One region of the Rhodococcus sp. NPDC060086 genome, then DNA from elsewhere that is predicted to be linked to it. Evidence: riboswitches for the same ligand, from Rfam matches in the RefSeq annotation. Region 1 holds a riboswitch; each other region holds the start of a gene.
The links. A riboswitch is a leader RNA that binds a small molecule or an ion and turns the genes downstream of it on or off. The one in region 1 is predicted to bind cobalamin.

Region 1 (9,976 bases):
CCGACGTCGCGACACGGTCGGTCTCGTAACTTTCCGCGGCGACGACGCGACCCTCGTACTGCCCCCGACGAACTCGGTCGACATCGCGGCGGCGCGCCTACGGGAGCTTCCCGCCGGTGGCCGCACTCCCCTCGCGGAGGGCCTGGCCGAGGCCGCCGAGACCCTCCGCCGGCATCGGTTGCGCGACCCGGATCGGCGGGCGCTGCTCGTCGTCGTCACCGACGGGCGCGCGACCTCGGGTGCCGACGCGGTCGCCCGCTCGCTCCAAGCCGCCGACGTCCTCGCTGCCCAGGGAGTCGCGGCGGTGGTCGTCGACTCCGAGACCGGTCGCTTCCGGATGGGGCTCGCGGCGCAGCTCGCCGACCGGCTCGGCGCCGAATATGTGCAGGTGGGCGAGGTTCATGCCGATGCCCTCACCTCGATCGTGCGTGGAAGGGCAGCCTGATGCCGAAGGGACAACCCGAGGTCGTACCGAACGACGGGCTCACCACCCGCCAGCGCCGCAACCGGCCGCTGCTGATGGTCAACACGGGCGACGGCAAGGGCAAATCCACCGCCGCGTTCGGGTTGGCGTTGCGCGGCTGGAATCAGGGCTGGTCGGTCGCGGTGTTCCAGTTCGTCAAGTCCGCGAAGTGGCGGCTCGGTGAGCAGACGGCGTTCGAAACCCTCGGTGAGCTGCACGACGAGCGCGGCACGGGCGGCGCCATCGAGTGGCACAAGATGGGCTCGGGCTGGTCGTGGTCGCGCAAAGAAGGCAGCGACGAGGACCACGCCGCCGACGCGCTCGCGGGGTGGCGTGAGATCCAGCGACGCCTCGCCGCCGAGCAACACGGCCTGTACGTCCTCGACGAGTTCACGTATCCCATCAAGTGGGGTTGGATCGACGTCGACGAGGTCGTGCAGACGTTGACGTCGCGGACCGGGCACCAACACGTGATGATCACCGGGCGCCGCGCCGACCCCAAGCTGATCGAGGTCGCCGATCTGGTGACCGAGATGACGAAGATCAAGCATCCGATGGATGCGGGGCAGAAGGGCCAGAGGGGCATCGAATGGTAGAGGATGCAGCATGGTAGAGGGTGCAGCGTGGTAGCCATTCCGCGCTTCGTCGTTGCCGCACCGGCGTCCGGACACGGAAAGACTACCGTGGCAACAGGTCTCATGGCTGCCTTGCGTCGCGCCGGGCACATCGTGTCGGGGCACAAGATCGGCCCTGATTACATCGACCCCGGGTATCACGCACTCGCGACAGGCCGCCCCGGACGCAACCTCGATCCGCACCTCGTCGGCGACGACCTGGTTGCACCGCTGTTTCTGCACGGCGCGGACGGCGCCGACGTCGCGGTAGTCGAAGGCGTCATGGGACTGTACGACGGGATGCTCGGCACGGACGGATATGCGTCCACTGCCCACGTCGCCGGCTTGCTGGGCGCGCCGGTGATTCTCGTCGTCGATATCTCGCACGCGTCGCGGTCGATTGCCGCAATCGTTCACGGCATGGCGTCGTACGACCGGGGTGTCCGCCTCGCCGGTGTCGTTCTGAACAAGGCGGGGTCGACGCGGCACTCGGACGAGGTCATCGCCGCGCTCGAGTCCACCGGCATCCCCGTCCTCGGTGTACTACAGCGCGACGACGGGATCTCGGCGCCGTCGCGGCATCTGGGACTCGTACCCGCTCAGGAACGTGTCGAGGCCGCCGGGCAGCTCGACCGTCTCGCCGCGCAGATCTCCGAACACATCGATCTCGGCGAGGTCCTCCGGATCGCGCATTCCGCATCCGATCTTCCCGATACACCGTGGGAGCCTCCCTTCACCGGCGCCGACGGTCCCGTGATTGCTGTGGCAGGCGGGCGCGCATTCACGTTCCGCTACACCGAGACCGAGGAGATCTTGCGCGCAGCCGGATGCCGGACGGTCACCTTCGACCCGTTGCGCGACGAGGCCCTACCCGACGACACCGCCGGTATCTATCTCGGTGGCGGATTCCCCGAGGTGCATGCCGCGGACATCTCCGCCAATGCGCCCTTGCGCGAACACCTTCGCGTTGCCATCGCAGGTGGGGTACCCACCGTCGCCGAATGTGCAGGCCTGCTGTACCTGTGTCGCGACGTCGATGGCACGGACATGGTTGCAGCGCTGGACGTCTCCGCACATATGACGCCGCGGCTGACACTCGGCTACCGCACCGCGATCGCGCCCGCCGACGGTCTGCTCGGTCCTGCCGGAACCCGGGTGACGGGTCACGAATTCCACCGCACCACCGTCGAACCCGGCTCCTCCCCCGCCTGGCTGCTGAACGGACGTCCGGACGGCTTCGCGACCGCGACGCTGCACGCGTCGTATCTGCACACGCATTGGGCGGGGCATCCGCAACTCGCGGAGCGTTTCGTCGCTGCTGCTCGCGCAGCCACTCCGGTGGCCGCACCACCTCGGAAGCCCCGTGTCGCGGGGGTGGACCTGCATCATCACGGCGACCGCGACGCCACCGACGGTCTCGTCGACCTCGCGGTGAACGTGTCGCGGAGGTCGCGGCCGCGGTGGCTCGACGACGCGTTGCGATCCTCGCTCGATTCTCTCGACCGCTATCCCGACTCCGGTGCCGCTCGCGCCGCACTCGCACGGCGGCACCGGCGCAGCATCGAGCAGATACTACCCACCGCGGGAGGCGCCGAAGCGTTCACGTTGATCGCGCGGGCGCGACCCTGGCGGATGCCGGTGGTGGTGCATCCGCAGTTCACCGAACCCGAGGCGGCCCTGCTCGCTGCCGGTCACGAGGTGCGGCGCGTGTTGCTGCGCGCCGACGAGGGGTTCCGACTGGATGCCGACGCGGTGCCGGGCGGCGCGGATCTCGTGATCGTCGGCAATCCCACCAATCCCACGTCGGTGCTGCACCCGGCTTCGACGCTGCGGTCGCTGGTGCGTCCGGGCCGTGTCGTGGTGATCGACGAGGCGTTCATGGATGCGGTGCCGGGCGAAACGGAATCGCTGTCGAACGAGAGCATCCCCGGTCTGATCACGGTGCGGTCGTTGACGAAGACGTGGGCGATCCCCGGGGTGCGCGCGGGATACGTCGTCGGTGACCCCGCGGTGCTCGCCGATCTCGCGGCGCAACAACCGCCGTGGTCGGTGTCGACGCCCGCTGCGGCAGCGATGATCGCATGCGCCGCACCGCAAGCCATCGACGAGGCAACCGTGCTCGCCGACGAGATCGTGACCGACCGAGCCGCGCTCGTGGAAGCGCTGATAGGTCTCGGGCTGGAGGTCGCGGGAGACCCCGCCGCTCCATTCGTTCTCGTCCGGGTTGCGGTGGGGACACGGGAAGAATTGCGTTCGAAGGGATTCGCGCTACGCCGCGGCGACACGTTCCCCGGGCTCGGCGACGAGTGGGTGCGGATCGCCGTCCGCGATCGTGCCACGACCGCAGCCCTGGTCGACGCATGGCGGTCGATCTTGTGAGCGTCCCGTCACGAGCCGCGGGCCTGGTGCTCGGATACGCAGCCGATCAGGTGTTCGGCGATCCACGTCGCTGGCATCCGGTGAGCGGATTCGGCCGGCTCGCACGCGCCACCGAGAAGGCCCTCCACTCCGACAACCGCGCCGCAGGTGTGGTGTTCACGTCGGTGCTCGTCGGATCGGCGGTTGCACTCGGCGGCGCTGCCGACCGTGCCACCCGATCGCGGCCTTGGCTGCGCACCGCCGTCACCGCCGGCGCAACCTGGGTGGTGCTCGGGGGCCGCTCCTTGAGCCGCGAAGCACGGACCCTCGACGCCCAGCTGCGCGACGGTGATCTCGCGGCCGCGCGGGTGCAGGTGACGCATCTGGTGGGGCGCGATCCGTCCAGACTCGACGCGAACGGTATTGCCCGCGCCACCATCGAGTCGGTTGCCGAGAACACGTCGGACGCCGTTGTGGCGCCGCTCCTCTGGGGTGCACTGCTCGGCCCGGCCGGGCTCCTCGGCTACCGCGCCGCGAACACTCTCGACGCCCGCGTCGGTCATCGCACTCCACATCTCGAGAAGTTCGGATGGGCGTCGGCACGGTTCGACGATCTACTCAATCTGGCGCCCGCGCGGTTGTCCGCGCTGCTCGCCGTCGGCCTGGGGCCCCGGCCGCGGGCTGCGATGCGTGCGTGGCGACGCGACGCGCACAAGCATCCGAGTCCCAACGCCGGGCCGGTGGAGGCGTCGTTCGCGGGCGCTCTCGGTGTGCAACTCGGTGGTGTCAACGTCTACGACGGCGGCACCGAAGACCGCGGCACACTCGGCGACGGACCGGCACCGAAGCCCGAAGACATCGGTCCCACCGCGCGGCTCGCGTCCCGGGTGGGGCTGGGCGCGCTGGCAGTGGCCGCGCTCATCGCCTGCGGGTCTCGGGAATCGAGTGTGCAGTTGTTGTGCCCACTACCTGAGAAAGTCCAGGTGGCGGAATCACGAAGTGCACACTCGATCTCTCGACGGGGGGAAACACCCGGCCGGTTGTGGCGTAGATCACGCTTGAGTGCAACACTGTAATCAGTGCAAAACTGCACGTCGATCCGTCCGAGGAGGACGATCATGCGAAATCCACGTATGCACTCACACGGCTTCGGTCGCCCCGGGGGCTGGCAACAGGCGGATGTGCCCGATGCCGGCGACGCCGAGGAATGGTTCTCCGGCCGCCTACCCGACGACTGGTTCACCGGGCCTGCCACGGTGGAGGTCGACCGCGAAGAAATCATCGTGACCGGCGAACTTCCCACACCCGACGACACCTCCGACGCAGCCGTCGAAGGACGCATCTCCCGGTTCCGGGAAAGCACCCGCCCCGAACGGATGCGCATCGCCGACGAGGCCGAGGCCCGATACGGCCGCAAAGTCGCGTGGGGTGTCACGCTCGGCGGCCACGACGTCCTGTTCACCCATCTCGCGGTGCCTGTCATGACGCGACTGCGTCAACCCGAACGCAAGGTCCTCGACACTCTCGTCGACGCCGGAGTAGCCCGATCACGCTCCGACGCGCTCAAGTGGACGGTGCGACTCGCCGGACAACACACCGACGAATGGCTCACCGAACTGCGGGAGGCGATGAAGAAGGTCGACGACCTCAGATCGGAGGGGCCACAGATCTGAGTACCCAGGCGACGGCCTCGTCGACCGACGCCACCAGTGCGACTCCGGCAGGTGCTGCAGGGCGACGCACCACGATGACCCGCACCCCGAGTTCACCGGCGGCAGCAAGCTTCGCCCGGGTGAGTTCCCCACCCGAGTCCTTCGTGACGAGGGTGTCGATCCCGTTGTCCCGCATCAGCTTGCGCTCACCTTCGACGGTGTAGGGCCCGCGGGCCTGCACCACCGTCCAGGACGCAGGAACCTCGTCGTCGAGTGGTTCGACGACCCGCACCGTCACCCGATGCCCACCGAGTGGGCCGACGAAGCGGTCCAGTGTCTGACGTCCGGTACTGAGAAAGATGCCCTCGCCGGTCGCGGCTGCGGTAGCAGCGGCGTCGTGGCCGTCGACCCAGACCCAGGAGCCGTCGTCCGCCCACCCAGGGCGTTGCAACCGCAGGAGCGGGACGTTCGCATGCGCACATGCTGCTGCCGCGTTGGCACTGATCCCCGCGGCAAACGGGTGTGTCGCGTCTACGACAGCATCAATGCCGTTGTCGCGCAGATAGTTCGCGAGCCCGTCAACGCCTCCGAAACCGCCGATGCGGACCGGCCCCACCGGTAGTCGCGGATTCCGGACACGGCCCGCGAGCGACGACACGAAATCCACTCCCCTGTCGTGCAGGGCACCTGCGAGCGCCCGCGCTTCCCCCGTACCCCCGAGGACGAGCACCGTCATCGCAGCGTTCCCGACAGGGTGGGCAGCACCGGTGCGTCCGTCAACATCGAGAGCAGTGCATCGACGTCGAGATGCTCGTCGATCATGTCGGCGAGAAGCTCGATCCGTTCGTCACGCGCCGACGCGAAACTCACCGTTCCCGTACAGATCTCACGTCCCGCCGCCGCAGCGACCTCGCGCAGCCACGCACCACGGAGTTCGTCTCGTTCGAGGCTGCCGTGCCACATCGTCCCGAAGACGTTGCCGCTGCGCGCACCACCGAGAAACTCGTCGGCGTGGCCGACTTCCACGCGTCCGTGATGGATCTCGTAGCCGGATGCAGACGCACCCAGCGCGGCTCCGGAAGGCAGCCGTAGGACTTTGTCGGTTCCGAATTCTGTTCGGACGTCGAGCAACCCGAGCCCGTGCGCTGACGCCCCGGGGTGCCCCTCGACTCCGTGCGAGTCGTTGATCTCGCGTCCGAGCATCTGGAATCCGCCGCAGATCCCCAACACGGCGCCGCCCGCACGGGCGTGATCGATGATGGCGGTGTCGAGACCGCGCGACCGCAGCCACTCGAGGTCGGCAAGTGTGGCGCGGGTGCCCGGCAGGATCACGACGTCGGCATCCGCAAGTGCGCGCGGATCGTCGACGAAACGGACCCGCACATCGGGTTCGAGGCAGAGCGCGTCGACGTCGGTGAAGTTACTGACGCGCGGCACCATCACCACCGCGATCGTGAGGGCACCGTCGCCGTCGTGTGCGGGTCGCGATGTGAGAGCAAGGGAATCCTCGGAGTCGAGCCACAGGTCGCGTTGCCAGGGCAGGACGCCGAGTACGGGACGTCCGGTGAGCTCGCAGAGCGAATCGACGCCCGGTGTCAGCAAACCCACATCGCCGCGGAACTTGTTGATCACGAACCCTCGGATCAACTGCTGATCAGCGGCATCGAGCAAGGCCAACGTTCCGTACATCGATGCGAACACGCCGCCGCGGTCGATGTCACCGACGACGATCGTCGGCATGCCGCCGTACTGAGCGAGCCCCATGTTGACGTAATCGTGTGCGCGCAAGTTGATCTCGGCGGCACTTCCTGCGCCTTCGCACACCACGACGTCGAAACGGCTGCGCAGATCGTCGAATGCGGCGAACGCCGCCTCCGCGAGATGCTTCCTCCCGCCCGCGAATTCTCCCGCCTCGAGAGTTCCGGCAGGACGACCACGCACCACGACGTGGCTGCGCCGATCACTGCCCGGCTTGAGCAGCACCGGGTTCATCGCGGATTCCGGTACCGCACGTGCGGCGACGGACTGGATCCACTGGGCGCGCCCGATCTCCACCCCGTCGCCGGTCGCGGCATCGACCGCGACCATCGAGTTGTTCGACATGTTCTGCGCCTTGAACGGCGCGACAGTCAGGCCCCGCCGCGACAATGCCCGGCAGATACCGGTAACGACGACGGACTTACCTGCGTCCGAGGTAGTTCCGGCAACCAGAATCCCAGTTCCCATGACGTCAGGCTACGACCCGAACGCGCGGGCCCGAACGCGCGACGCACGTTCGGTGAGAAGCGCGAAGATGAATCCGAGTGCCGCCCACAAGGTGACCTGCACGGTGAACGAGGCAACCCGGAACTGCCACAACAGGCTTGCCGGGAAATCGTCACTCACTTCGTCGATGGTCGGCATGACGAGGTAACCCACACCCACCACTACGAGGAACGCGATCAGCGGTCCGACAATGCGGACGGTGTGCAGATCCTGGTTCGCGAGGGCCTTCGCGACCGCGACCGCCACCGCGATGGCGACAAGGCCGAGCACGACTGCGGCGAACCACCACAACGTGCGCTCGTTGATGGTGTCGGGATCGCCCACCGCCGGTGGGTTCGCCGGGTACTTGAAGAACGGAACCGCTTCGATCGCCAGCCACGCGGCACCCGCACCGGTCAGCGCCAGCTTCCGGCCGGGCATGTCGGTGTAGCGGCGGGTGAAGTGCAGCACCGACGCGTACAGCGCACCGAGCGCGAGGCCTGCCAGGCTGGTCGCGAGAAACAGTCCGGCCTTCTGGCCGGTGCGACTCACCTCGGCGTCGCCGCCGTGGCTGTGACTGTGCGCGTCCTCCTCGACGACTGCGGCGCCACCGTGGTCATGGTCGGCCGCTTCACCTGCGGCTTCTTCGATCGCAATGGCTGCCTCGATGTGAGGTTCGCCGACGACGAATGCCACCGCACCGGCCAGCAGACCCGCGAGCAGGCCGGCGAGGAGGCCACGTAGCAACAACTGGACAAAACTTCCGGACAGGATCGCCTGTCCGCCCGGCGACGTCGGCCGAGTATCGCTCAGTGACACGGGAGGCCCAGGAGGTGCCGGCCGTCGTGCATCAGTTCGTGCATGAACATGCCCGTACGAGAAATCGCACCCTGGTCGAATCCGACCAGATAGAGCACGACAAAGGCGAGGATCACCGTCGCGGCCAGCGCTACAGCGAGCCCGGCCGAGCCGAGTGAATCAGCCGAGCCGAGTGAGTCGTCGGGTGTATGGACTACCGCCATGACAACCTCCTGGGATTACGCGTCCCATCCGAAAGGCCACGTGCCGTGGGAGTGTTCTGACTTCCGGAAATCTGCGATCTCCGGTCTACAGTGGCGCGACCGTTCCGGATTCTCACCGGATTCCCTGCACCTCGGCACATGCTTACCGACGAACTTTGGCACCACGGGTAAGTCGATGTCAAACGGAGAAGGCGGCACCGGGAGGTGGACACTGTGCCCGTGACCCGCCTGTTCCTGACCTCCCACGCCTCCACCCACGCGCAGCAGCGTGTGCGATTCCCGGCCGACGATCCGATCTCCGAGCGCGGACGACGTGAGCTCGAACGTGTCGCGCCACCGGTGGTCGATCGCGCGTTCACGGCACCCGAGATCCGCGCCGTCGACACCGCAGCAGCTCTCGACTGGCCGGCGACTGTCGAACCGGCTCTGCGCGACCTCGACTACGCGAACTGGTCCGGTGTACCGATGGACAGCATCCCGGAACTCGAACTTGCGGCGTGGCTGTCCGATCCCGACGCAGCACCGCACGGCGGCGAATCGATCGCCCACCTGATCACGCGTGTGGGGGCGTGGCTGGACACGGTCGACGAGTCACCCGAGCGCATCGGGGTGGTCGCGCATCCGGCGGTGGTCAAAGCCGCGACGGTCTGTGCACTCGGGGCACCCGTCACAGCATTCTGGCGTGTCGACGTACGTCCCCTGAGCGTGACGCGATTCAGCGGTCGCGGCGGTCGCTGGACTCTGAAGCTGAGCTGAGGTTCACCACGTCACGTCTTCCTCGCACTTGCGCCCGTCGACCGTCCGTTCCACCTGCACGGTCGCGTGGTCGAGTCCGTGCGACGACAACGTCGTACGTGCCGAGTCGAGCACCCAGTTCGCGTCGTGGTCGCTGACGAGGTGCACGGTCGCCACGTCCATTCCTGTGGTCAGGGTCCACACGTGCAGGTCGTGAACGCCGGACACCCCGGGCAACGCAGCGAGATCGGCCCGGACGGCGTCGACATCGAGGTGACTCGGCGACGCCTGCGTCAGGATGCGGAGCGATTCGGCGGCGAGCCGAAGCGCGCGCGGCACGACCCACAGGGAGATCAGCACACCGACGACGACGTCGGCGAAACTCCATCCGAACGCCAGGACCAGCACGCCGGCGACGAGAACGCCGACTGAGCCGAGTGCGTCGGCGAGCACTTCCATGTAGGCGCCGCGCACCGCGAGACTTCCTTTGGCATCGGCGCGCAGGAGCAACATCACGACGATGTTCGCTCCGAGACCTGCCGCTGCCGTGAGGATCAACGGGGCACCCGGGATGTCGGGGGTGTCGCCGATCCGGTTGATCGCCTCGTACATCACCCACGCCGCGACGCCGAGCAACAGGACCGCATTGGCCATCGCGGTGAGCACTTCGGCCCGGTGCCAGCCGAAAGTGCGGGCAGCTGCGGCGCTGCCGCGGCGGGCGAGGATCAGCGCGACCATGCCCATCGATACGCCGACGACGTCGGTGAGCATGTGCCCGGCGTCGGCGAGCAGCGCGAGCGATCCGATCCACAACCCGACTACGGCTTCGAGGAGAAGGAACACACCGAGTACGGCGAGGGAGATACCCATCCTGCGGATGGTGCGGTC
Region 2 (9,976 bases), on a different contig from region 1:
CGATGAGCCCGATGTTCGAGTCGGTGCAGTCGTTGCCCGGTGTGGAGCTCGCCGTGTACGCGATCGGCCCGGTCCTGTTCTATCTGGGATTGATCGTGGCGGCCTGTCATCTCGTCGTGGTCGGTGAGCTCAGGGCGTGGTCCGCGGCGTTCGTCACGCTCGGTGTCGTCGTCGCCGCCATCAGCCTTGACCTGCTTCCGGTCGCGGGCCTGCTCATGACAGCCGGTCTCTTTCCTCTGACACGACGCTCCGCCCGGCCGATGACCCTCGCATCCTGATCCCTACCGACAGGGAACAGCGGGGATCTGTGGCAGGATTGCGCGTTGTGCCGGACGTGCCGATGATCGCCAGAGTACGACGATGGGCAGGTGCACCCGGAGCGCTCGTTGCGCTGGCCGTCGTGCTCGCAGTCGTGCAGGCAGCACCTCTGTTGTTCCAGCAGAGCATCGATGGACGTGCGTGGCATTGGTGGGGGTATGTCGCGGCCGTCGGAGCATCGCTCCCGGTGATGGCGGTGCGCCGGTACCCGGTCGCCGTTCTGCTCGTGTCCATCACAGTGTCGGCGTCGTACGACCTCGTCGAACCGGTTGCCCCGCAACCACTGTGGTACGGGGTTCTGGTGGGGGTCTACGGGCTGGCGAACTGGAGCGGGCCGTGGGTGAGAGTGGTGGTGTTCACCCTCATCTGCGGGGTGGGACTCGCCACCGTGGGATCCCTCAACACGGCGATGCGGGGCATCCTGATGTACGTCGCGGCCTATGCACTGGGACGGGCCGCCGCGAGTGCCCGTGCCAGAACCGAGGCGCTCGCCGAACAGACGCTCCGGCTGGAACGGGAACGTCGCCGCGACGAGGAGCGGGCCGCCGAACGCGAGCGAGCTCGCATCGCGCGCGACATGCACGACATTCTTGCTCACTCCATCACCCTGATGGTGGTGCAGGCGGAGGCAGGCCCTGTCGTCGTGGAGCATTCACCCCGGCGTGCGGCCGACGCGTTCGATGCCATCGCGGAGGCCGGCCGTGACGCCCTCTCCCAACTCCGCCGGCTACTTGCGATCCTGAAAGAGGAAGACGTCTCCCGCGCACCGCAACCGACCATCGAAGACCTGCCCGTTCTCGTCCGGCAGGTCGGCGGAACCGGCCCGGCCGCGGTCTATCGTGTCGAAGGTGAACCACGCGCAGTCCCCGCCGATTGCGGTGTCGCGGTGTATCGGATCGTCCAGGAGTCGTTGACGAACATCGTCAAGCACGCCGAAGCAGAACACGCGGAGGTCCACATCCGCTGGCACGACGACGCACTGGAGATCACGATCACCGACGATGGACGCGGTGCGGACACCGCACGACCCGCTGGAGGTCACGGCCTGATCGGTATCCGCGAGCGCGCCGCCGCATGCGGTGGTACTGCCGTCGCGGGTGCCCGACCCGACGGCCGACCGGGCTTCGAGGTCACCGCTCGACTCCCGCTCGCGGCCGATCCGGTGACGGAATCACGGGAAGGCTCCGGAGCCGCATGACGATTCGCGTGGTGGTGGCCGACGATCAGGAGCTGGTACGGGCAGGGTTCGCGATGATTCTCGGCGCGCAGACCGACATGATGGTCGTTGCGGAAGCGGGCGACGGGTTCGAGGCGGTCGGGGCGGCGAGAGCGCATCGACCGGATGTGGTGCTCCTCGACATCCGGATGCCCGGGATGGACGGGCTGGAGGTTGCGCGCATCGTCTGCACCGAGACTTCGTCGCGAGTGGTCATGCTCACGACGTTCGATCAGGACGATTACGTCTTCGATGCCCTGCGTGCCGGTGCCAGTGGTTTCCTCCTCAAGGACGTCAGACGCGACGACCTCGTACATGCCGTACGGGTTGTCGCAGCAGGAGAGTCGCTCCTGGCGCCGTCCGTCACCCGCACGCTGATCGCCGCCTTCACTTCGGGTGCAGCGACGCTCCCGCCACAGAGCTCGCGGCTCGGTCTGCTGACCACCCGTGAGATCGAGACGATGCGGTTGCTGGGCGCCGGGTTGTCCAACGCGGAGATCGCGGCGTCCCTCGTAGTCAGCGAGCACACCGTGAAATCCCATGTCAGCAGTATCCTTGCGAAGCTGTCCCTGCGTGACCGGGTTCAGGCGGTCATCGCCGCCTACGAAACGGGTCTCATCCGCCCGGGAACACGCTCGGCCTGATCGCATACGCGGAACGTGAGTTCGAGGGCTGATGCGCCGAAGGGGTGCAGCTCTGCGCGGTCGAGGCCCTCGTCCTTGCTATGCCAGATACTCGCTGAAGGTCTGCACTCCGACCGCCCGCTCCGGGGTCAGGTTGTTTCCGGCGCGAAACGCCGCAAACGCGCGCCCGGGGAGACGGATCGGCCAAATCCCCTTTCTTGCCCCGATCGACGCAGCGTAGGTCCGGGCAAGATCTCGTGCGTCGATGATTTCGGGCCCCCCTACCTCCAGTACCCGACCCGCGGGTGGGGCCGCTGCCAGTCGGGCAAGTTCGTCGGCAACTTCGGCTGCGGCGATCGGCTGGATCCGGATATCCGGTGTGAGAAGAACGGGTAGGCGCTTCTGGCGAGCGAACAGTCCGGCCACCAGTTCGTGGAACTGTGTCGAGCGCAGGATGCTGTAGCCGAGCCCGGATCGTTCCAGCTGTTGTTCGACCTCCACTTTGCCCGTGTAGTACCCGAAGGGAATCCGGTCCACACCGACGATCGAGATGAGCACGACGTGCTCGATTCCGGCGACTCGTGCAGCCGAGAAGAGGTGCCGAGCGGCGCGGACATCCGCACGTCGGGAGTAGCCGGTCGCGCAGTGCACCACGGTGTCGGCGCCCGCCAACGCACGCTCGATGCCTTCGTCGCGGCCCAGATCGGCGACTGCCCACTCGAGTCCGGTTCTCGTGTCGCCGGATCGGTCGTGACGGCTGACCACACGCACCCGGCGCTCGGCATCGCGCAAGCGGTCGACGACATGATGGCCGACGGTGCCGGTGCCGCCCGTAACGACTATCGGTGACGAATTGTTCATGGCCGTCCTTCGCGTCAGATCAGGAGTAATCCCACCGCCGACAGTGCGAAGCCGAGCGCGATGACGCCAACCCGCACATAGTGGTAGCGGTCCCAGGTGTCAGCTTGCTCCTTCCAGTCCGGCGGCGCTCCCTCTTCTGCCCATCGGATCGAGCGATTGTTGATCGGTACGAGAAGCAGGACCGACATCACGACGCTGACCAGCAACAACGCCGACGCACCCAACGTCATCCATGCAGTGGTGTCGCCCCACCCCAGAATCGTCCACAGAATCGCAATGGCGAGCGTGCCGATGTACCAGAACGGCATCACGCGTCCGAGCACCCGCGCGCCGTCGCTGCGAGCAGCCACACCGGCATCGTCAGGTATTCGATACATGATCGGATTGACGAACACTGCGATGGCGAATTCCACCCCCACCAACATGCCGAAGACCACGACCGTGGTGACTGCAACTGCATTCAGCATGGAAACCTCCTGGATATAGCAATGCTAGAAATTAGATCGACGATAACATTTCGACGACTCAAGATCTAGCACTGCTAGAATCACGGAATGTCAGTGCAGGAGCGCAAAGCGCGTGAGCGGGCTTCCCGCCACAGGTCGATCATCGCGGCAGCGCGTGAGATGGCAGAGGCAGAAGGGTGGGACGCTGTCACCACTCGGCGATTGGCCGAACGGATCGAATACAGCCAACCCGTGCTCTACAGCCATTTTCGGGGTAAGGACGAGATCATCGCGGCTGTCGCACTGGACGGTTTTTCCGAGATGACCCTGGAGTTGTCCCGAGCGGTCTCCGGAACCCACTCGCCACGCGCCGCTGTCGCTGCCCTCACGAGTGCCTACATCGCGTTCGGAGAGCGACATCCTGCCGTGTACGACTCGATGTTCAACCTCGACAACGGACTGCCTTTCGCGGACCCTGCGACCCCGGCCCCGATGCGTGAGTCCTTCCAAGTCCTACACGACACGTTGACACTGGTCGCGGGAACCGTCGAACCGGGTCTGCTGGCCGAGGTCTACTGGGCTGCAGTGCACGGTCTGGTCGAGCTCACCCGAACGGGCAGGGTTCCTCCGCAGGACACCGCACGTCGCATCGAGGTGCTCGTCGATCGCTTTGCCGTCGAATGAGGGGCCGGGCGTGGTCCGGGAGGATTTCTTCCGGACCACGCCGGTTCGGCGTCGACTACCAGAGGCGCCGGGTAGCCAATTCTGCGCCCTTGGTGAGTGATTCGAGCTTCGCCCACGCGATCTGTGGGTGGATGCGACCGCCGAGACCGCAGTCGGTCGAGGCGATCACATTCTCGGGGCCGACGACGCTCGCGAACCGCTCGATCCGGTCGGCGACGAGTTCGGGGTGCTCGACCACATTCGTGGCGTGACTGATCACGCCGGGCACAATCTGCTTGCCATCGGGTAGCGTCACGTCCTCCCATACCCGCCATTCGTGCTCGTGACGGACGTTCGCGGCCTCGAACGAATACGAACCGGCGTCGATCGTCAGCATCGTCTCGACGAGGTACTTGAACTCGAGATCGGTGGTGTGCGGGCCGTGCCAGCTGCCCCAGCACAGGTGGAAACGGATCCGGTCCTCCGGTAACCCACGCAGGGCGTGGTTGAGCGCCTCCACGCGGATGCGGGTGAATGCGAGATAGTCCTCCACCGTGGGTTCCGGGCTGATCTGATCCCAGTTCTCGGCGATCGACGGGTCGTCGATCTGCAGGATCAACCCGGCATCGATGATCGCCTGGTATTCCTCGCGCATCGCGTCCGCGCAAGCCCAGATGAACTCTTCTTCGGATGTGTAGAACTGATTTCCGATTCGCGATGCACTGCCGGGTGAGAGCGAGGTGATGAAGCCGTGCTCTGCCCCGGATGCAGACAGGGCGGACTTCAGGTTCGCAATGTCCGACGCGATCGCGTCATGTCCGGTGTAGGTGACGGGACCCGTCGCGGTAGGAAACACCGGAGCCTCGTCACCGACGGAGACACCGCTCTTCGGATCGCTGTAGGCCTCGGCGAACGTGGCCCAGTCACGTCGGTCCGGGAACGTCGTGAGCCGCACGTTGCCGGGTGTCGACCGGACGGGCTCGCCGCCGAACGGTCCACCTTCGGCCAGTTCCAGCCCGGACAGACGCTGGAACGAGTACGACCACCAGGCGCCGTAGTCGACGGCCGAAGACATCGCCTTTCCGTATTCGCCGTCGCCGGGTGTGGTGATCCCGAGGTCGATCTGGCGACGAACCAAGGCGTCGACCTGTCCGGCGAGTAATTCCGAATACTCTCTCGTCGTGTCGAGTCTGAATCCGTCCGCGGCATCCCGGCGTGCCCGGTTGGCGGCCACCAGCTCGTCGGTTCGAGGCAGGCTCCCGGCGTGCGTGGTGCGAATGTGTTTCGTGGTCATGGTGATCGGGTGCTTTCTGGGAATCGTTATCGGTCGAGCTCGGACCGAACCGTTGCAGCCGCGGCGACGAGGTTCGTCAACGACGCCGTGACCTCATCGGTGCCGCGCGTCTTGAGTCCGCAGTCCGGGTTGACCCACAGGCGCTCGGCGGGAACGGCGCGCAGCGCTTCGCGAAGAGACTCGGCGATCTCGTTCTCGCTCGGAACCCGCGGTGAGTGGATGTCGTAGACGCCGGGGCCCACTCCGAGGTCGAATCCGATTGCGTTGAGGTCGTCGAGCACCTCCATGTGTGAACGCGCGGCCTCGATGGAGGTGACGTCGGCGTCGAGTTCGGCGATCGCCTCGATGACCTCTCCGAACTCCGAGTAACACAGATGGGTGTGGATCTGCGTCGAATCCGCCACGCCGGACGTCGAAAGACGGAACGCCCCGACTGCCCACTCCAGGTATTCGGCCTGATCGGACTTGCGAAGCGGCAACAGTTCTCGCAGTGCCGGCTCGTCGACCTGGATGATGCGCACTCCCGCAGCCTGCAGGTCCACCGTCTCGTTGCGGATGGCCAGGGCGATCTGATCGGCGGTGTCGGCGAGAGGCTGGTCGTCGCGGACGAACGACCACGCGAGAATCGTCACGGGACCGGTGAGCATGCCCTTGACCGGCTTGTCGGTGAGCGACTGTGCGTAAGTGATCCAGTCGACGGTCATGGCATTCGGCCGCGCGACATCGCCGTAGAGAATCGGCGGACGTACACAACGGCTTCCGTACGACTGGACCCAGCCGTTCTCGGTCGCGAAGAATCCGTCGAGCTGCTCGGCGAAGTACTGCACCATGTCGTTGCGCTCCGGCTCACCGTGCACGAGCACATCGATTCCGAGCTTCTCCTGGAGGGCCACCACTTCAGCGATCTCGTCGCGCATCCGCTGCACGTAATCCGCGCGTTCGATCTCGCCCTTGCGCAATGCGGCTCGGGCCACCCGGATGCGCGTGGTCTGCGGGTACGAGCCGATGGTGGTGGTCGGCAACAGAGGCAGATCGAGATGCTGTCGCTGGATCTCGCGGCGCCGATCGGCCGACGTGCGAGTGCGGTTCGATGCGATCGAGTCGAGCATGCCGCGCACCTGGCGGTTGCGTAGGCGAGGATCGGACGCGCGTACATCGGCAGCCGCGTGCGCCGCGGCGAGCTCGGAAGCCACGGCGTCGCGGCCGATGCGCAGTGCCGTCGACAAGGTGACGACCTCGGCGACCTTCTCGGTGCCGAATGCCAGCCACGCGCGCAGCGATTCGTCGAGGCTCGACTCTGCCTCGATGGTGTACGGAACGTGCAGCAACGAGCATGACGACGACACCGCCACCGAGCCCGTCGAGCCGAGCAGTGTGGCGAGGGTGGCCAGGGCCGTCTCCAGATCGGTGCGCCACACGTTGCGGCCGTCCACCACGCCCGCCACGATCAGCTTGTCCGCCAGGGCAGGCAGTCCGGCGATGTCTGCCGAGTCACCTGCGACCAGGTCGACCGCGAGGCCTTCGACACCGGTGCGAGCGAGTGCACCGAGCGCCGGACCGAGGCTGCCGAAATAGGAGGCGACGAGGATCGCAGGACGGTCCTGTGCCTGCGACAGCGTGCCGTACACCTGTTCGACCGCGGCGACGGTCGCGTCGTCGAGATCGCGGACGAGTGCGGGCTCGTCGAGCTGCACCCAATCGACTCCGGCGGCGGCGAGTTGCGACAAGAGGTCCTGATACAGCGGGACCAGCTCATCGGCACGGTCGAGGAGCGGGCCCTGTTCGCTGGTGGACTTCGACAGCAGCAAGAACGTCAGCGGGCCGACGACTACCGGGCGGGCCGGAACGCCGAGCGCGCGGGCCTCGGCGACCTCGCCGAGCACCTTCGACGGATCGAGCGAGAAGACCGTGTCAGGGCCGATCTCGGGGACGAGGTAGTGGTAGTTGGTGTCGAACCACTTCGTCATCTCGAGCGGTGCGACGTCGTCGTTGCCTCGCGCGGCTGCGAAATAGCGGTCGAGGTCGTCGGCGATACCCGACACCCGGGGCGGTAGTGCGCCGAGCATGGCTGCAGTGTCGAGGATGTGGTCGTAGTACGAGAACGTGTTGACCGGAATCGAATCGAGCCCGGCGTCGCGCTGCGCAGCCCAGGTGTCGGCGCGCAGTCCGGCGGCGACCTTCTCCAGCCCGGCGCGGTCGATCCGGCCGGCCCAATACGATTCGACGGCCTTCTTCAGTTCACGCTGGGGTCCGATCCGTGCGGAGCCGAGAACGGTGGCGTGGAAGGCAGGGGCAGCATGGAAGGTAGGGACAGAGGGTGTAGGCACTGGTGGTACTCCGGTGGTCGGTCCTTGATGGCCTACCGCCCGTAGGATGCGCGAATCCGACCGAGCCCAGTCGACTCCGGCCCGGCCGGAGCGAGAGAATACGATGCGGGTCCGCGCGCCCGGTCCACGAGGCGGCACACCGCCGGGCACGGCGTGCCCGGCGCAGATGGCAGGTATTCGGACTTGCAAGCGCCCGAGCCTGTGGGCCCGTACCTACTGGCCGTCGCTTCCCGGGGTGATGCCCAGTGCTGATGACGGCGGTCGTTCCTGCATACCGCTGCGGGACAGTCCCGGATTCTCACCGGGTTCCCTCTTCCACACCCCGCGCAGGGGTGCTTCGACGCCGCCACGGCCTTCGGGGCTCCTCACGACCGGCACGGCGAACCAACTACATCCCGGAGTATAGCCACGTCTTCATTCGAACGGGCAAAGCAGGAAGAACGGTTACAACGCAATCAGACAGATACAACCCTGCCGAGGGTTTGTATCTGTCTGCGCGGGTTGTATTTCCGTCGTGCGTTTCTGTCGGCTGTGCTGGTCAGGAGTGGCGAAATCCTTTGCCGGTTCGGTCACGGGGATCCGGCGCCAGGCCGAGGAATTCCGACCGAATGCGATCCCACGCCTCGAGGTGCACCCACACCGGTTCGTCCGTCAGCTGCTGCATGTTCGTGAGGAACGGGGTGGGCAACATGATCGTGAGCATCTGTTCGTCACGGCCGTTGAACAGGCGCACACCCCACGACGTCGGTGCGTCGTCCGTGCCGATCCTGCGGTACAGCTCTGCCCGGCCGCAGCGACGGATACGGCCGAGCTCCGGTCCGCTCGCGGTGTGCTCGCCGATGCACAGGTGAAAATGCCAGCGACCGAAGTCGACGGTCGCATACCCGTCGTACATCGAGATCTTCTTCGAAGCATTGGGTGCCGCGACCTCGAGCGCCGAACCTTCGATGAGCAGGCCGAACCACATGTCGTCCCAGTACTCGTCGAACAACAACCGGATCAGCCGCAGTAGTGAGTCCTCATCGGTGGGAAGCGGCCAGCGCTGTTCGCGACCACCGTCCTCGGTGTCGACGATCTCAGGGGCGAATGCGACTGTCACAGAATCTCCTTCGTCGATGCGTTCGGTGGGCTGGGGAAGACGCAATCGCCGCACACGCCTCCGCCCGGGACGCGGTAGTACAGGCAGCAACTGCGACGTCGGCCGGTGGACCGGACCATCGTGCCGACCAGACGTGGATCGTCGAAGAGTGTGTCGATGTGCGCCTGCGCGGCATCACCGATCACGCGTCCGGCCCCGATCAGCGCGGACGCGGAGTTACCCCACATCAAACCCGGGGCGACGATGTCGCTCCACGCGTCGATGAGCGGTTCGAGCTGGTCGTCGAGGATTTCAGCGGTGGTCGAACCGAATTCGGGGTCGACGATGTGCAGTCGCAGCCCCCCGTCGTTGCACCACAGCAACGTGTCCGGGTCGAGGCGGACACATCGGCCCGAGTCGACGACCGAGCCCAACGACACCGACCACATCCGGGCGGCGTAGCCGAAGAAGAGAGTCGACGCGGCCACTCGGGCCTCCCCGGTTCCCATCCGGTGCGCAGTATCCGACACCAACGGGTCGCGAATCATACTGTCGCGCAGCGCAGACGTCTGCTGCCACCGGCCGTCCGGTACTGCGCCGGTGCTCACCGAGAAGTAGGGACTCAGCGCGGCAATGCGCCCGAGTACTGCGGCAGGGTCAGACACGGCTGTCCTCCGAATCGAGGTCGAACACCAGTGTGCGCGGATCGAAGCGCATCCGTCCACGATCGAATGCTGCTCCGATGCGACCGGACTCGGCCAGAGCTGCGGGGGAATCACAGGTCAGGGTGCGGTCGGCGTCGAGCAACCACATCCGGTCGGACACACGCAGCGCGAGTTCGAGTTCGTGGGTGGACATGATCACGGCGAGGTTCTGTTCGACGGCGAGGCCCCGCAACACGTCGACGAGTTCGACCCGGGACGGCACATCGAGGAACGACGTCGGCTCGTCCAGCACCAGTAGCGATGGGTCCTGTGCGAGGGCGCGAGCGGTGAGTGTGCGTTGTCGCTGCCCATCGGACAGCTCGCTGAACTGCCGGGACGCCAGTTCTGCCGCGCCGACCGCGTCGAGCGCCCAGTCCACCGCGGCCTTGTCCTCCGGCGAGAGTCGTGCGCTGGCAGGGAGGTGCGGCGTCCGTCCGAGGGCGACG
Region 3 (9,976 bases), on a different contig from region 1:
GATGCCCTGTATCGACGCGAATAGAGTGTCGCCATGAGTACGCTGCGCGTCGCCGTTGTCGGCGGCGGGATCATCGGCGCCGCCACGGCACGCCGCCTTGCAGTGCTGGACCACGACGTCACCCTGTTCGAGAAGGAGTCGTCACTCGCAGCGCACCAGACCGGTCACAACAGCGGTGTGGTGCAAGCAGGCCTGTAATACACCCTGGGGGGCTTGAAGGCTCGCCTGTGTCGGCGCGGTGTCGATCTGCTGGAGAAATTCGTTGCGGAGAAGGGCATCCCGTACGACGACTGCGAAAAGCTCGTCGTCGCGTTGGACGAGTCCGAACTCGATCGACTCGACGCAATCGAGGCTCGTGCGACCGCCAACGGAGTCCCGGCCATCCGGCGAATCGGTGCCGACGAGATCACGGCGATCGAGCCGCACGCCGTGGGCATCTCCGCGCTGCATTCACCGCAGACCGCGATCATCGACTACGCCGCAGTCAGCCGCGCGCTCGCCGACGAGGTGACGGATGCGGGCGACTACCGCCTGCTGAAACCCGCGGCCGCCTCGAAGATTCGTGGCCTGATCCATCCGGTGCCCGACCCTCGCTACCCGTTCCTCGGGGTGCATCTGACGAAGCGTATCGACGGTGAAGTCATGTTGGGGCCCAACGCATTTCTCTCGCCCGGACGCGAGACCTACGGTGGAATCCACGGCTCGTGGCGCGACCTGCGCAATGCACCCTCCCCCGGAGCCACGTCGTCGATGGCGATCGCCGAGCATCTCGTCGACGCGGCACTCGAACGGCTGCGCTGACGTGGTTCGGACACACGGACCCGGGCAGGCAGGCATGCTGGGAGGCGGCACTGATCCCGAATACCAAGGAGCACCCGACATGGCACGCATCGCACTCTTCGGCGGACACGGCAAGGTCGCACTCCATCTCGAGCGATTGCTTGCCGACGCCGGCCACGAGACCAGTGCGTTCATCCGCAACCCCGACCACGCCGACGACGTACGAGCGGCAGGTGCCACACCGGTCGTCGCCGACGTCGAACAACTCGACATCACGGCGCTCGCCGAACTGCTGCGGGGGCACGACGCGGTGGTGTGGTCTGCAGGCGCCGGCGGCGGCGACCCCGCCCGCACGTATTCCGTGGACCGCGATGCAGCGATCGAGTCGATGACGGCCGCGCAGGAAGCGGGCGTGCGCCGGTACGTGATGGTGTCGTACTTCGGGGCTCGGCCGGATCACGGCGTACCGGAGGACAACAATTTCCATCCCTACGCCGAGGCGAAGGCCGCCGCCGATGCGCATCTGCGGGGCACCGATCTCGAATGGACGATTCTGGGGCCGAGCGCGCTGACGTTGGACCCGCCCACCGGGCAGATCGAGATCGGTGGCCAGGGCGCGAGCGACACGGGGCAGGTGTCGCGCGCCGATGTCGCTGCCGTCGTCGCTGCGGTGCTCGAACGTCCCGAGACCGCGGGTCGTACCATCGAATTCAACAACGGCGATACCCCGATCACCGAGGCGCTCGACGCGCTGCTCTGACGAGCAGTCACCGGCGTGACAATGGCCGTGGGCTCGGAATCTCGCACAGGGGATCCGAACTCACGGCCATTGTCACGCCTGTGTTACGTTCTCCACGAGTCAGACGCAACCCTGACGCAGATCATGCGTCGGAAACGCAAAGGGAATCCGGTGAGAATCCGGAGCTGTCGCGCAGCGGTGAAGGTGACCGACAGGGCACGTGCCACTGGACCGGAAACGGTCTGGGAAGGCGTCCTGTCGGAACGATCCTGAGTCCGAAAACCTGCTGGCTCGCCGAATCACAGACTCGGGCCTCGCGATTGGGCCCCTGATACGAGAGAACGAACGATGCACCCCCAGATCAGTTACCTTGCCATGCCCATTCATGCCCCCATCTCCGCGCCGGGGGTCCCTCTCACTCCTCCATCGGGAATCGAATCGACCCCGTCGGGCAGCTGAGGTGCTCGAGGTCGCGAAATCGCCGCGACCCACTCGGGTTCCGGCGATCCCGCTCCTGGTCTTCCTCGGCGTCTCCGTAGTTGCCAGCGGATTCCTGTCGCTGACCTTCGGGTCCGAGCCGGTGCCTTTCTCCGCCACGTGGGACGTCGTGCGAGCCCACTTCACCGGCGGTGTAGGTCCTGATCCGGTGTACGACACGATCATCTGGGAACTGCGAGCTCCACGTATTCTGATGGCGCTGATCGTCGGCGCCGGTCTGGCCATGGCCGGCGCCGCGATGCAGACTTTGGTGCGAAACCCCCTCGCCGATCCATATCTTCTGGGGATCTCGGCAGGTGCCGGCGTCGGGGCCACACTCGTCATCATGTTCGGCGTGCTGACCACACTCGGCGTGTGGGCCCTGTCGTTGGGCGCACTGCTCGGCGCTATGGTGGCCGGCGCCGCAGTCTTCGGCGTCTCCATGGCACAGGGCGGATTGACACCACTTCGGCTGATTCTGACCGGTGTGGTCATGGCTTCGGCGTTCTCATCCGTCTCCAGTTTTCTGGTGTTCCTCAGCGACGACCGAGATGCCGTTCGCTCGGTCCTGCATTGGACGCTCGGAAGCGTTGCGGGCTCGATGTGGAAACAGATTCTTCCTGCACTGCTTGTCGTAGTCGCGTCCGCCGTCATTCTGTTCGCGATCCACTCGTGGCTCGATGCGCTGGCGAGCGGACCGGACGTTGCCAGAGCGCTCGGCGTGCCCGTCCAGAAGCTTCGGCTCGGACTTTTCGCATTGTCGTCGATCCTGGTGGGTGTGTTGGTCTCGGTGTCCGGTGGCATCGGATTCGTCGGCCTGATCATGCCGCATCTCGCCAGGCTCCTGGTAGGTGCGCGCCACCGGGTCGTTCTCCCGGTCGCTGCGCTCGGCGGCGCGCTGTTCCTGCTGTGGATCGATATCGCAGCGCGGGTGCTGCTGAGCCCGGAGGAACTCCCCCTCGGCGTGATGACCGGCCTCGTGGGGGCGCCGGTGTTCCTCTTCCTGCTAGGACGGCGACACTACAGCTTCTCGGACGGTGACTGATGCATATCCAGATGCGAAACATCGGCTGCCGGATCGCCGGAACGGACATTCTGTCGGGCATCGACCTCGACTTTCCGGACGGCGCGATGATCGCCCTGGTGGGAATCAACGGAAGCGGCAAGTCGACGCTGCTCCGGACCCTCGCAGGCTTGCGCGCTCCGGCCGAGGGAACCATCACCATCGACGGCCAGGACCTCTATTCCCTTCCACCTCGTGCGCGGGCCAGAACGATCGCCTATGTCGGTCAGGAGGAGACACCGCCTCAGGATCTACTGCTCGGCGAGATGGTTTCCATGGGCCGCATCCCCCACCGATCTCCATGGTCTTTGGGAGAGGAATCGGACCGGGAAGTGACGCTCCGCGCGCTGGCCACCGTCGAATTGGCCCATGCAGTCGACCGCCGCTGCGATCAACTCTCCGGCGGCGAGCGACGCCGCGCGATGCTTGCCCGAGGACTCGCACAGGAATCAACCCTGTTGATCCTCGACGAACCAACCAATCACCTCGATATTCGTCATCAGATCCATCTACTCGAGACCCTGCGCGGTCTCGGCTGCACGGTGGTGGCCGCAATGCACGACCTCACACTCGCCGCGTCGCACTTCGACCGGGTCGCCGTGCTTCACGACGGCACGCTCGAAACATGCGCCGACGCGCACGATGCCCTGTCCCCGGCAACTGTCGCACGCGTCTTTTCTGTTCCTGCAACCCAACTCACCGATCCCGCGACCGGACGACAGCACCTGGTGCTCGGCTCCGATGCAGCAGGGATCCGACCACCAACGGAGAACCATGCCTGATCATCCGAAGTCCCGTTCGACGATGCGGTCGCGCACACCGGCGCCCGCATCACTCGCCGTCGGCCTCCTCGCAGCCACTGTGGCACTCGCCGGGTGTAGCAGCGGCACCGACAGCGACGTTGCCTCCCCGGACGGTCATGTCACCGTCGAGAACTGCGGACAGCAACTCACCTTCCCATCGCCCGCAACCGCGATCTACGCCAACGACAGCCAGATCCTGTTGAATCTGCTTGCACTGGAGGCAGACAACCGGATCACGGCGATCAGCGGTATCCGCAATTCACGGCTCGACCAGCTTCGCGGCATGTACGGCGCAGAGCGCATCGACGCCTTACCCATGACATCCGAGGAGTCCTTCAATCTCGAAACCATCCAGGCTCAGCGCCCCGATGTCGTGATGGCAGGACACGGCTGGGGCTTCAGCGTGGAAAAGAACATCACGCCGGAACGACTGAACGACGACTTCGACATTCCTGCGTACACAGTCACCCCGACATGCCTTCCCGGTTCGATGGAGGCGATGTCCCCGTGGGATGAGGCATACGCCGATCTGTCGAACATCGGCAGCATCGTCGGCCACGACGACATAGCCGCGGAAAAGATCGAGGAGTTGCAGCAGCGTCGCGAGGAGATGGAATCGGCCCCACGGGCAGCTACCGCACCCACCGTCATGTACGTCACCTCGGTGTCGAACGAAGGTGTGTCGAGCGCGGGGAATCCCCACTTGTTCACGTCCATCATCGACGTGACGGGGGCGCGTAACGTGTTCGACCACGTCGACGAGAAGAGTCCGAAGATGTCTTGGGAATCGGTGACCGCCGCGAACCCGGATATCATCGTCCTCACCGATACCGGAGATGGCTCCGGCGCATTCGAAGCGAAGTTGGCTCTACTCACCGAGAATCCCGCAACTCGCTCGATGGATGCCGTGACGCAAGGCCGAATTCTCAACCTTCCCACCGACATGGGACGCAGCGGCGCTCTGATGATGGACTCGGCAGAACAACTTCGGCAAGCGCTCGAAGAGGTGGAGTTGTTGCCGCAGAGCGAGATCGAACCACGGATGGATCTGGGCTCACTGAGATGACCGACCGAAGGCGGCGTGCGATGACGGACATTTCACTCACGAACGCGGAAGCTGTACTCACCGAACTGATGAGTGCACTGCCGGTGAGTGAGCACGCTCCCCTGGTACTCGACACGGGTTCGCACGAGATCCCCGGCTCCGCGATCCTCGATCCGGAATGGATCGGTAACGAGTTGCACTTGCGCGCCGCGCGGTGGGAGGTCGACGACCCACTGATCCTGGGGACCGTGCTGTGGCGGGCGATCAGCAACTCGGTGGTGCTGCCGACGATCGCGAGCCTGTTCGTGACGGGCACGGGATTGAGCCCCGCGCTGCAGGACGTGGTACTGCATCGCCGCGCACTGACCGGTCGCGACATCGACTTCACCCCCCGCGGTGAGACCTCGACACTGGACGGAACTTTCTCGCCGAACAGAAAGATGTACGGACGCTTGGTCGGCGCACGGTCCACTCGTGTCCTCACCACATCGGCCGAGTCTGCGCTCACCGAAGCCCTGGGGTCGGGAATCGAATACATGGCGTCCCTCTGTGGGAAGGGTGAGCGGCGACTGTGGGCCGTGGCGGTGGACTCCATCGCCACGCGGTTCCTGTGGGCCGGTGCCGCCACCGGACGGGTGGACGAAGCGATGGACGCTGCGCGCGCGACGGTGCTGCGAATCTCGGAACAACTCCCGGGACCTCGGTTGCCGGACCCGCGATTCCAGTCCGTTGTGTCCGACGTCCAGGAACCGCCGTGCACCTTCGTGCACAGGGTGTCGTGCTGCCTCTTGTACAACGGGCCGCACGGAGTGAAGTGCTCGACATGCCCTCGTCAACACCCCGACGTTCGGCACGAACGGCTGGTGGAACGCGTCCGACGACAGAACCGGTAGTAACGCGATACAGGCACAGAATGGCCGAATGTCGCCTTCATCCAATCCAACTGAACGAAGGTGACATTCGGCCATAGTGCAGCGGGGATCAGGCCTGCGGTGCAAGCACCTCGACGCGCACCGGGGAGGTGTCGGAGGCGGCCGCGATGGCCTCCTCGAACTGCCGGTGATCGACCTGGGATCCGAGCATCAGCGCGAGCCGGGCGAGGAAGCCTTCGCGATCGTCCTCGGCGACCTGGTCGAGTGCGGTGGACAGGCCCAGCCACACGTTCTCACGACGCTGCTCGTCCTCGGTGACGTGCTCGGCCGGACGCGCGGGCAGCGCGTCACCGGCCGGTGCGGCACCGGACCGCAGTGCGCCCGCGACACCGGACAACTGCGCGACCGGCACGCGGCACAGCAGCAGACCGTCGGGACGGATGACGAATGCTTCGCCGGGGGTCGCGCCGAGCGCATCCGCCAGGTCGGCAGCGTCGAGGACGGTGACGCCGTCGGCGGCAGCACTGTCGACGGCGAGTGCGCGCACGCTCTCGGGCGACAGAGCGGTGCCGAGTTCAGTGGCCGCGGTCGCGAGCGCGACGCTGCCCGCCTCGTCGAGTCCGACGCCGAGCACTGCGAAACCGGTGCCACGCGCGACGTTGAGCGAGGTGTCGACACCCTCGATGCGAATCTTGCGGTCCTCGACCGGGTCGCCCGGAAGCACCCCTTCGGCACCGGCCGCAACCGACCACGTGAGCGGCGAGAGCCGAGCGTGGGTGGCGCTGGACTGGCGCGGGTTGATCAGATGACCGAACTCGGGGCGGCCCACCGCGAGCGCGAGTACCGCGTCGCGGGTGGTGCGGTAGCCGTGGCTGCCGGGGCTCATGATGAGCGTCGACTTGCCTGCGTTGGCGACGTTCTGCTGCCACGCGTTGTGACGTTCGAAGGAGTACGCCTGCAACAGAGCCGTGTCGGCGTTGCCGTTGATCACGGCCGCGAGCTGCCACGCGAGGGTCTCGGCGTCTTCCATGCCGGAGTTCAGGCCGCGCACACCGAAGATCGGGACGAGGTGTGCTGCGTCGCCGGCGAACAGGAGTCGTCCGTGCGTGAACTCGTCGAGTGCGAGTGCGCGGGCGCTGTAGAAGCCCTTCCACTCGAGGGTCCACGGCAGGTCGTTCTGCAGCCAGTCGAGGTGCTTGGCGATGCGGGCCCGGATGGCGTCTTCCTGGGTCTCGATCTCGGCGTCCTCGGACGGGTCGAGCTGGTAGTCGATGCGCCAGATGTCGCCGGGCTGCTTGTGCATGATGATCGTCGAGCCGGGGTTGCTCGGCGGGTCGAACCACACCATCCGCTCTGCGGGCAGATCCGACTCCCAGTGGATGTCGGCGATGACGTAGCGACCCTCGTAGCTGGTGCCCTGCAGGCGCAGGCCGGCGAGTTCACGCATGCGGCTGCGGCCGCCGTCCGCGGCGACGACGTACTGCGCGCGCAGGTGGCGCTTGCCCTCGGCGGTGTCGATCTCGAGGGTGACCTCGTCGTCCCCGCGCAGGATGCCTGCGATGGAGGCCTGCCAGTACAGGGTGATGAGCGGGTTCTGCTCGAGGGTGTCGACCATGATCTGCTCGAACTCCGACTGGGAGACGTTGATCATGGGCGGGCGCACGTCGAAGTCGCGCAGCGGCATCTGGAAGTGCAGGACCTGCTCGTCGCGGTAGTAGCTGCGGCCACCGACCCACGGAAGCACGATCTTCTCGAGTTCCGTGCCGAATCCGAGGCGACCGGCGGCTTCGAGGCTGTGTCGGGAGATGCAGATCGCGCGGCTACCGAAGGACACCTGGTCGGCGGCTTCGATGACGGTGACGGGGATGCCGCGCTGCGCGAGTCCGAGTGCGGTGGCCATGCCGACCGGTCCGGCACCCACGACGACGACGGGCAACGTCTCGTCGGACGGCGTCATCGACTCGAACGTCGACGCGGGGTACTTGGGAGGCTGATAGTAGGTCGACATGGGTCAGACACCTTCCTGCGAGGGGGACTGTGCCTGCTCGGTGCCGGTGCCTGCGGAGGGCACACGCAGGAGCAGGATGCTCATGAGGCTGATCAGGGCGATCAGCACGAAGTAGCCGGTGATGGACATGGAGGTGCCGGTCGCGGCGAACAGCGAGGTCGCGACCATGGGCGCGAGGCCACCGCCGAGGATCGCACCGACCTGGTAGCCGAGGGATGCACCGCTGTAGCGGATCTTGGCGGGGAACAGCTCGGCGAACAGCGCGGACTGCGGGCCGGCACAGCAGCCGAGGGTGAAGCCGAGGGCGATCATGGACAGGGCCATCACCGGCAGGATGGCGGTGTCCATCAGCGGGAAGAACAGGGCAGCGGCGACGACGAGCGCAGCGGACGCCTTGATGTAGATCGTGCGGCGGCCGACGAGGTCGGAACGCCAAGCGCTGTAGGCCATGCCTGCCATCCAGAACGGGCAGGACGCAATGAGCAGGGCCAGCATCGCGGTCTTGCTGTAGCCGAGTTCGGTTTCGCCGTACTTGAGCACGTAGACCATGTAGGCGTACGCGATGCCGTTGGTGGCGATGAACGTGCCCCCGGCCAGGAGCACGGTCTTCCAGTGCTGGGTGAGCACCTCGAGGATCGGCATCTTCTCATCGACATCCGCCGGGGCTTCCTTGGACGCCTTGAATTCTGCGCTCTCCTCGAGCCCGAGACGGATCCACATGGCAACGAAGACGAGGACGGCCGACATGAGGAACGGCACGCGCCAGCCCCACGAATTGAAGGCCTCTTCGCTCAGGAACGCGGTCAGCGGAAGGTAGACGAGGTTCGCGATCAGCACACCTGCGGGCACACCCAGCTGAGGCGCCGCGCCGTAGAGGCCGCGTTTGCCCGCGGGTGCGTTCTCGGTCGCGACGAGCACTGCGCCACCCCATTCACCGCCCACGCCGAGGCCTTGGATGAAGCGCAGAGTCACGAGGAGGATCGGGGCGGCCACGCCGATGGCGTCGTAGTTCGGCAGCAGGCCGATGGCCACCGTCGCGAAGCCCATCAGGAGCAGCGACGTGACGAGCATCGACTTGCGGCCGATCTTGTCACCGAAGTGACCCATGACCACGCCGCCGATGGGGCGGGCGATGAAGCCGACCGCGAGCGTCGCGAACGCCGCGAGGGTGCCGGCGACATCCGATGAACCCGGGAAGAACTGAGGTCCTAGGACCAGCGCCGCTGCGGTGCCGTAGATGAAGAAGTCGTACCACTCGATGGCGGTGCCGACGAAGCTGCCGAGCGCGGCTTTGCGCGCCGCTTTGGTCGACGTCTGGGGCGTCGAGTCAAGAACGGTCATGAGTACGGGTGCCCTTCGGCGAGGTGAACTGGAGTGCGTCCGGTTAACGAGCGTTCGGACGCGATACAAGCATCATGAGGGCGGTCACAATCATTTGAAAAGCGGATAAAGTCGGGGAACTATCCCCGAAAAACCGTTATTAGCGCATTATCCCAGCTCATGAGGCACTTTCCCCTTACGGGCTGTGACCACGAAGTGAACAAACGTTTGCGCCACCCGACTGGGCAGCGCATCTTTTCGCCACGCGAGCACGACGTCGACGGGATCCGGTTTCGGCTCAGCGAACGGTCGCACCGCGATCGGCAGGCCCTCGTAGGTCACGTCGAGGGAGGGACGCTGAAGCAACAGCGACCACCCCAGCCCCCGACCGACGAAAGCGCGGCACGTCTCGTAGTTCTGGGTCCGGTACGCGACCACCGGCGAGAATCCGGCCTCGGCGCACACTCTCACCGCGTGACCCGAACTCGGCGGCGCGTCGAGCATCACCATGGGTTCGTGGGCGAGATCCGTCAACTGCACCGGCGACCCCGTCAACGCCGCCGGGTGGTCTGCGGGCAGCAGCAACATCGGTTCCCTGGATTCGAGGACGACGGACTCCAGCCCGGGCTCGAGGTCGAGGTCGTACAGGAATGCGACGTCGAGGTCGCGCGAGTCGAGCTGCGCCCGCAACCGGTTCTGTGTGTCTTCCCGGAAGTCGACGCGCGCCCTCGGGTGTGCCTCGGTGAATCCGGTGATCAACGACGGCAGCAGGGTGGGTCCGAGTGACGGGTAGCAACCCACTGCGACGGGGCCGGCGACGGAGCCCGCCTCGGAGTGGGCGTCGCTCTCGAGTTCCGCAGCGAAATGCA

Region 2: it holds a riboswitch for cobalamin, as region 1 does, so the genes downstream of both, metE (5-methyltetrahydropteroyltriglutamate--homocysteine S-methyltransferase) here and ACFWB0_RS22530 (CbtB domain-containing protein) in region 1, are expected to answer to the same signal.
Region 3: it holds a riboswitch for cobalamin, as region 1 does, so the genes downstream of both, ACFWB0_RS02600 (FecCD family ABC transporter permease) here and ACFWB0_RS22530 (CbtB domain-containing protein) in region 1, are expected to answer to the same signal.

The regions. Positions count from the first base shown of each region.
Region 1 is NZ_JBHWWZ010000057.1:19,065-29,040, forward strand. Features, by position in the region: gene ACFWB0_RS22490 (VWA domain-containing protein) at 1-445, shown strand, start outside; gene cobO (cob(I)yrinic acid a,c-diamide adenosyltransferase) at 445-1,059, shown strand; gene ACFWB0_RS22500 (cobyrinate a,c-diamide synthase) at 1,063-3,456, shown strand; gene ACFWB0_RS22505 (cobalamin biosynthesis protein) at 3,438-4,511, shown strand; gene ACFWB0_RS22510 (hypothetical protein) at 4,554-5,108, shown strand; gene ACFWB0_RS22515 (cobalt-precorrin-6A reductase) at 5,083-5,823, opposite strand; gene ACFWB0_RS22520 (cobyric acid synthase) at 5,820-7,313, opposite strand; gene ACFWB0_RS22525 (CbtA family protein) at 7,323-8,102, opposite strand; gene ACFWB0_RS22530 (CbtB domain-containing protein) at 8,141-8,353, opposite strand; cobalamin riboswitch at 8,383-8,534, opposite strand; gene ACFWB0_RS22535 (histidine phosphatase family protein) at 8,573-9,109, shown strand; gene ACFWB0_RS22540 (cation diffusion facilitator family transporter) at 9,113-9,976, opposite strand, start outside.
Region 2 is NZ_JBHWWZ010000052.1:22,093-32,068, forward strand. Features, by position in the region: gene ACFWB0_RS21650 (hypothetical protein) at 1-278, shown strand, start outside; gene ACFWB0_RS21655 (sensor histidine kinase) at 308-1,516, shown strand; gene ACFWB0_RS21660 (response regulator) at 1,513-2,178, shown strand; gene ACFWB0_RS21665 (SDR family oxidoreductase) at 2,257-3,018, opposite strand; gene ACFWB0_RS21670 (anthrone oxygenase family protein) at 3,033-3,485, opposite strand; gene ACFWB0_RS21675 (TetR family transcriptional regulator) at 3,573-4,148, shown strand; gene ACFWB0_RS21680 (cobalamin-independent methionine synthase II family protein) at 4,204-5,421, opposite strand; gene metE (5-methyltetrahydropteroyltriglutamate--homocysteine S-methyltransferase) at 5,448-7,748, opposite strand; cobalamin riboswitch at 7,899-8,111, opposite strand; gene ACFWB0_RS21690 (hypothetical protein) at 8,287-8,847, opposite strand; gene ACFWB0_RS21695 ((2Fe-2S)-binding protein) at 8,844-9,491, opposite strand; gene ACFWB0_RS21700 (ABC transporter ATP-binding protein) at 9,484-9,976, opposite strand, start outside.
Region 3 is NZ_JBHWWZ010000002.1:185,011-194,986, reverse strand. Features, by position in the region: partial or broken gene ACFWB0_RS02610 (FAD-dependent oxidoreductase) at 34-801, shown strand; gene ACFWB0_RS02605 (SDR family oxidoreductase) at 881-1,540, shown strand; cobalamin riboswitch at 1,624-1,825, shown strand; gene ACFWB0_RS02600 (FecCD family ABC transporter permease) at 1,980-3,041, shown strand; gene ACFWB0_RS02595 (ABC transporter ATP-binding protein) at 3,041-3,841, shown strand; gene ACFWB0_RS02590 (ABC transporter substrate-binding protein) at 3,834-4,928, shown strand; gene ACFWB0_RS02585 ((2Fe-2S)-binding protein) at 4,949-5,800, shown strand; gene ACFWB0_RS02580 (FAD-dependent oxidoreductase) at 5,889-7,787, opposite strand; gene ACFWB0_RS02575 (MFS transporter) at 7,791-9,128, opposite strand; gene ACFWB0_RS02570 (LysR family transcriptional regulator) at 9,276-9,976, opposite strand, start outside.